Regions from separate parts of the Serratia sp. AR11 genome, predicted to be linked through region 1. Evidence: predicted binding sites of a transcription regulator. Region 1 holds the regulator's gene; the other holds the start of a gene.

Region 1 (3,413 bases):
GCGCAGAAGGTCCGTTACGATGTGGCGTCGCAGTTGGTGACCCTGACCGGGAATGCCTATCTGGAACAGCTCGACAGCAACGTAAAAGGCGATCGCATCACCTATCTGGTGCAACAGCAGCAAATGCAGGCGTTTAGCGACAAAGGCAAACGCGTGACTACGGTTCTGGTACCGTCGCAGTTGCAAGACAAAAACGGGCAAAAGAAGAGTAACTAATCACTTATGGCTACACTCATCGCAGAAAACCTGGCGAAAGCCTACAAGGGCCGCAAAGTTGTTGAAGACGTCAGCCTGAAAGTGAAATCCGGCGAGATCGTCGGCCTGCTGGGGCCAAACGGCGCCGGCAAGACCACCACCTTCTACATGGTGGTGGGTATCGTTCAGCGTGATGCCGGGCGTATCGTGATTGACGAAGAAGACATCAGCCTGCTGCCGCTGCACGCCCGTGCGCGCCGTGGCATCGGTTATTTGCCGCAGGAAGCCTCCATCTTCCGCCGCCTCAGCGTGTATGACAACCTGATGGCCGTGCTGGAGATCCGTGAAGATCTCAGCAGCGAGCAGCGAGCAGACCGTGCGGTAGAGCTGATGGAAGAATTCCATATCTCCCACCTGCGCGACAACCTGGGCCAGGCGCTGTCCGGTGGTGAACGCCGCCGCGTCGAGATCGCCCGTGCGCTGGCGGCGAATCCGAAATTCATCCTGCTGGATGAACCGTTCGCCGGGGTTGACCCGATTTCCGTTATCGACATTAAAAAAATTATCGAGCACTTGCGTGACAGCGGCCTGGGCGTGCTGATCACCGACCATAACGTGCGCGAAACGCTGGACGTGTGTGAACGCGCCTATATCGTCAGCCAGGGCAAACTGATTGCCCACGGCACGCCGGATGCTATTCTGGCCGATGAGCAGGTGAAACGCGTTTATCTGGGCGAAGAATTCCGCCTCTGAGTGCCAGCGCGTCCTGATGGACGACTGTTAACGGAAGTAGACTGAAGATTATGAAGCAAGGTTTGCAACTCAGGTTTAGCCAACAACTGGCCATGACCCCCCAGCTCCAGCAGGCTATCCGCCTGCTGCAGTTGTCCACGCTTGAGCTCCAGCAGGAGATACAGCTGGCGTTAGAGAGCAACCCATTGCTTGAACAGAGCGACCTGCACGAAGAAGTCGACGCCAAAGAAACTGTCGAAACCGAAGGTTTGGATACCCGCGAGGCGTTGGAACAAAAGGACATGCCCGAAGAGCTGCCGCTCGACGCCACCTGGGACGAAATCTACACCGCCGGTACGCCGTCCGGTACCCGCACCGATTACAGTGACGATGAGCTACCGGTTTATCAGGGCGAGACCACCCAGACCCTGCAGGATTACCTGATGTGGCAAGTGGATCTGACACCGTTTTCCGACACCGATGCCGCTATTGCCACCTCAATCGTCGACGCCGTTGACGACACCGGCTATCTCACCGTGCCGCTGGAAGACATTCTGGAGAGTCTGGGTGACGATAATGTGACAATGGACGAAGTCGAAGCGGTATTGAAGCGCGTACAGCGTTTTGATCCGGTTGGCGTCGCCGCGCGCGACCTGCGCGATTGTCTGCTGGTTCAGCTTTCCCAGTACGCTAAAGACACGCCCTATCTGGCTGAGGCACGCCTGATCATCAGCGAGCATCTGGACCTGCTGGCTAACCACGACTTTCGCAGCCTGATGCGAACAACGCGCTCAAAAGAAGATACACTGAAAGAAGCGATGTTGCTGATCCAGTCATTGGATCCCCGTCCGGGTCAGTCGATCAACACCGGCGAATCCGAGTATGTGATCCCGGACGTGCTGGTGCGCAAAGTGCAGGATGTCTGGACGGTCGAGCTCAATAGCGACAGCATTCCACGCTTGAAGATCAACCAGCAGTACGCCGCGATGGGCAATAGCGCACGTAACGACAGTGACGGGCAGTACATCCGCAGCAATTTGCAGGAAGCGAAATGGCTGATCAAAAGTCTGGAAAGCCGAAACGACACTCTGCTGAAAGTTTCGCGCTGCATCGTCGAGCAGCAACAGGCGTTCTTTGAACAGGGCACAGAATTTATGAAGCCCATGGTGCTGGCAGATATTGCCCAGGCCGTGGAGATGCATGAATCGACAATTTCACGCGTGACCACGCAGAAGTTTTTGCACAGTCCGCGCGGCATTTTCGAATTGAAATATTTCTTCTCCAGCCATGTGAATACCGACAGCGGGGGCGAAGCCTCCTCTACGGCGATCCGGGCAGTGGTCAAGAAAATGATCGCGGCGGAAAACCCCGCCAAACCGCTCAGCGACAGCAAGCTGGCCACCCTGCTCTCCGACCAGGGGATCATCGTGGCACGGCGTACCGTCGCCAAGTACCGAGAGTCTTTGTCCATCCCGCCGTCCAACCAACGTAAACAGTTGGTTTGACCTCTATTGAGAAGGAAGACATTATGCAGCTCAACATTACCGGACACCACATCGAAATCACCGAACCTTTGCGCGAGTTCGTGAACACCAAGTTCGCCAAACTCGAACAGTATTTTGATCGCATAAATCAGGTGTATGTCGTACTTAGTGTGGAAAAAGTGCAGCAGATTGCGGAAGCGACGGTGCACGTGAATGGAGGCGAGTTGCACGCCACCTCGGAAGACGAGAACATGTATGCTGCAATTGATAGCCTGATCGACAAACTGGCGCGTCAATTGAACAAACATAAAGACAAACTGAAACAACACTGACATTCTGGGCCGTTTCCGTCAGCGGGTACGGCTCAAACGTAGCCTCGGCCATCGGCGCGTTACCTGTATGGGTATCGCGCCGATAAGCCATCAAGGGTTAAACAAGGCGAAAAATCACCTCACAAGCCTCCTGCTTGCTGGTGTGGTTTTAAGTGAAGATGAGATGAACAACGAAACAATGCAATTAAGCTCGGTGTTAAACATCGAGTGCACCAGAAGCTCCGTCCATTGCACCAGCAAGAAACGGGCTTTGGAAATTATCAGCGAACTGGCCGCAAAACAGCTCAACCTGTCATCACAGGTAGTGTTTGACGCGGTTCTCACCCGCGAGCGCATGGGCAGTACCGGTATCGGCAATGGTATCGCTATTCCCCACGGCAAACTGGAAGAGGACACACTGCGGGCCGTTGGCGTGTTTATCCGTCTCGACCAACCTATCGCCTTTGACGCCATTGATAACCAGCCGGTCGATCTGCTGTTTGCCTTACTGGTACCTGCCGACCAATGTAAAACCCATTTGCATACTCTGTCGCTGGTCGCCAAACGCCTGGCCGACAAAACCGTATGCCGCCGCCTGCGTGCGGCGCAAAGTGACGAAGAGCTTTACCAAATCATCACCGAGTAACGCCCGGCTGGCGTGACTTCCAGCCCGGATAACGATACTGTTTAG
Region 2 (3,413 bases), 2.1 Mb from region 1:
ACTCATGGCGAAGCCGACGTGGATCAGCACCCAGCAGCCGATCATCGCTTCCCTGGGCTCACCCTCCTGACGCACCAGTGCAATATTCACTTCGCGCTGCACGCCACAGACTTCGGCCCAGGCATGCTGAGGCTGCTTTTCATCCAGCGCCACGATCTGCCCTGGAACGCCTATGCACATAACTGTGTCTCCAGCCAGGCCAGCCACTGATCCATGCCTTCACCGCTGGTCGCCGAAAGGGTAATCACCTCAATCGTCGGGTTCACCTTGCGGGCATTGTCGATACAGGCTGCCAGGTCGAAGTTCAAATACGGCAACAGATCGATTTTGTTCAGCAGCATCACCCGTGCGGCGGCAAACATATGTGGGTACTTAAGCGGCTTGTCTTCCCCTTCGGTAACCGACAGCACCGCTACCTTGTGGCGCTCCCCGAGATCAAAGCTGGCCGGGCAAACCAGATTGCCGACGTTCTCGATAAACAACAGGCTGTGGGGTTTGAGTTCCAGACGCCGGGCGGCCTCGTGAACCATTTGCGCATCCAGATGGCAGCCTTTACCGGTATTGACCTGGATCGCCGGCACCCCGGTGGCGCGGATACGTTCCGCGTCATTGGTGGTTTGCTGATCGCCTTCCACCACCGCGCACGGGTGCTGACCCCGCAGCCGCAGCAGCGTTTCTGTCAGCAGCGTGGTTTTGCCAGAGCCGGGGCTGGAAACCAGATTCAGCGCCAGAATATGTTGGTCGGCAAAATACTGGCGATTACCCTCCGCCAGACGATCGTTCTTATCCAGCACCCGGGTTTCAATTTCCAGCATCCGGCGCTGGCTGATACCCGGTGCATGGGTGCCTGCCAGCCCCAATCCGTAATGCAGATCGCCCTGCACATTGCGTTGCGGACGGAATGGCACCTTCACATCCCCTTCAATGGTTAATTCACCCTGGGCACAACCGCAGGTACTGCACATATTCATTCCCCTCTGTTATTCAATTTCCAGGCGTTTTATTTGCAAGCCGTCATCGGCCTGTACCCGCAGATTTCGTCCGGTACAGTGCGGACAGACCAGCACCTGCGGTATCAGCAGCTCGACATCGCTCTGGCAGTCATGGCACCAACACAGCGCTTTCTGTTCCGCCAGATGCAGTTCGCAGCCTTCGGCCAGCGTGTCGCGGCACACCATGTCAAAACAAAACCGCAGCGACTCCGCTTCAACACAGGAAAATGCGCCAATCTCGAACCATACCGCGGTGATCCTTTGCGCATTATTTTGGCGAGCCTGTTGCTGCATTATTTCCATCGCATGTTGGCATAAGGTTATTTCGTGCATCCGGCCTCCGTTAATGGCGATAAACGCGTTATTCCCTTCACGTTGCAAATATGATGCCAAGCCGCCAATGACATATTTGTCGAACCGACTGTCATCGTCAGTCATTAAATCAGTTATTCCCTAACGGATTGACGGATTAATTTCACTCTGATGGTTGAATTAAAAGGAAATAATGTAATTTACCGGAATTTGGCACGCTTTATGCTTTAACTCGCTGACCCGGAGCTATTTCGACAACGACTATCAATTTTGAGTGAGGACCATGAGTACAATCAGTGAAGTAACCAGTCAGGCCGATTACATCGCCAACAAAAGCAATCGTCTGATGGCACAATGGCAGACCTACCACAGCACTCTGGTCAAAGCGGTCACCACCACCAAAAAGAAGATTAATCATCAGTTTACCTACGGGCAGGAAAACGATCTGCGCTTTGTGCTGTTTAACCACTTTACGGTCAGCATCCAGTTGAGCGAAGGGTTTTACAGCCGGGATATTTGCTACCGGATTAATCTGGCCACGGCCCATGAGCCGGAAAACTTTGCCCCTTTCGCCCATGCCACGCTGGATGAAAACGGCAATATCGACGAAGTAATAAACAACCGCGACATGCAGGCGGTATTTGAACATTACCTGGATAAGATCGCCGTTATTTATCAATGCCTGTTTGATTCCTTGCATGATGGTCACGCCATTCAAGACGCTCTGAAAAAAATAACCTTACCCGTCTGATCGCAGGCGTTAATCACCGACAGAAAACTGTCGAGGCGTCATTTTTTACTGACGATTTCGTCATAAATGACGAAGCAAGGAGTGTGCATGAACCGCTTTATTATTGCGGACCCTAAATTGTGTATTGGCTGCAATACCTGTATGGCCAGTTGTTCTGCGGAACATCGGCAATATGGATTGCAGTCATTACCCCGCCTGCAGGTGATTCGCAACGCTCGCGACTCTGCGCCGGCGATGTGCCACCAGTGTGAAGATGCCCCCTGCGCGCAGGTATGTCCGGTCAATGCTATTCGCCATCAGGATGACGCCATCGTACTGAACGAAAGCCTGTGCATCAGTTGCAAGCTGTGCGGCATTGCCTGCCCGTTCGGTGCCATAGGTTTCGGCGGCAGCACCCCACTGGCGATCCCTGCGGACTGCAACACCTCGCTGGCATTGCCTGCGCCCCAAGCACCACGCCCAATCAGCCCCTTCCTCGATTGTGTGCCCGGTGTCCGTGCCGTGGCGGTGAAGTGCGATCTCTGTGACTTCAGCCCCGAAGGACCCGCCTGTATCCGCACCTGTCCGACCCAGGCGATCCGGCTGGTGACCGACCGAGACGTGCGCAACGCCAGCGAACAGAAAAGGCGCAATGCGATGCAGGCGCTCAGCGCCGAGTTGCCGTTTGCGGCCGTCCCTGGATCCCACAAGGAGCCAAATTGATGATATATGCCCTGTTGCCCGACCCGTTGTTACTGCTGACTTCGGCCCTGGTCGGGTATTTGCTCTGCGCCCTGTTGGGCTGGCTACTGGCCCCCTGGTCGCGTGTCAGCACTTTGCTGAGCGGCGTCACCTTAATCTGTGCCGTCGCTACCCTGCTGGCCGCGGTGCAAATGCTGTTTGCGCCACTGCACAGCGCCCATTTACCGTGGCTGCCTTACGCGGTGGAAATCAGTGGCCTTAACGCCCTGTTACTGCTGGTGATGGCTCTGTGCGGGGTCTTTGCCGCGCTGTATCACGCCGGTAGCTTATCCAGGCTGAACCCGCGTGCTCGCGGCCGATTGGCTGGCTTAAGCAACCTGATGCTGGCGGCCTTAAGCGCTGCGGTGATGGCCGATAATGCCCTGGCCTTGCTGTTGTTGCTGGAATTGGCGGCACTGTGCGGCTATTTCCTGATTGTCCATGCCCCAAGCGCTAAAAGCCTGCGTGCCGGACATAGCCAGTTCTTGCTGATGCGCTCAGGCACCCTGCTGTTGGTTGCGGCCTTCGCGCTGATCTATTGCCATAGCCACAGCCTGCAGTTCAGCGTGATCCGCGCTACGCCACTGCCGGACGCGTTACGTAACGGCGTATTCCTGCTGGCATTGGCCGGGTTTGGC

Evidence for each region. The regulator sigma-54, encoded in region 1, starts transcription at its own class of promoters, with help from an activator protein. The targets are predictions, from matches to a motif close to GTTGGCACANNTTTCGCTNT.
Region 2: hycA (formate hydrogenlyase regulator HycA) is a predicted target of sigma-54. The motif match lies at 1,514-1,533, and genes of this name have one in related genera.

The regions. Positions count from the first base shown of each region.
Region 1 is NZ_CM150739.1:4,879,258-4,882,670, forward strand. Features, by position in the region: gene lptA (lipopolysaccharide ABC transporter substrate-binding protein LptA) at 1-216, shown strand, start outside; gene lptB (LPS export ABC transporter ATP-binding protein) at 223-948, shown strand; gene rpoN (RNA polymerase factor sigma-54) at 999-2,432, shown strand; gene hpf (ribosome hibernation promoting factor) at 2,456-2,743, shown strand; gene ptsN (PTS IIA-like nitrogen regulatory protein PtsN) at 2,907-3,368, shown strand.
Region 2 is NZ_CM150739.1:2,755,750-2,759,162, reverse strand. Features, by position in the region: gene ACSOSI_RS13080 (HypC/HybG/HupF family hydrogenase formation chaperone) at 1-180, opposite strand, end outside; gene hypB (hydrogenase nickel incorporation protein HypB) at 171-965, opposite strand; gene hypA (hydrogenase maturation nickel metallochaperone HypA) at 981-1,325, opposite strand; gene hycA (formate hydrogenlyase regulator HycA) at 1,588-2,055, shown strand; gene ACSOSI_RS13060 (4Fe-4S dicluster domain-containing protein) at 2,143-2,757, shown strand; gene ACSOSI_RS13055 (proton-conducting transporter transmembrane domain-containing protein) at 2,757-3,413, shown strand, end outside.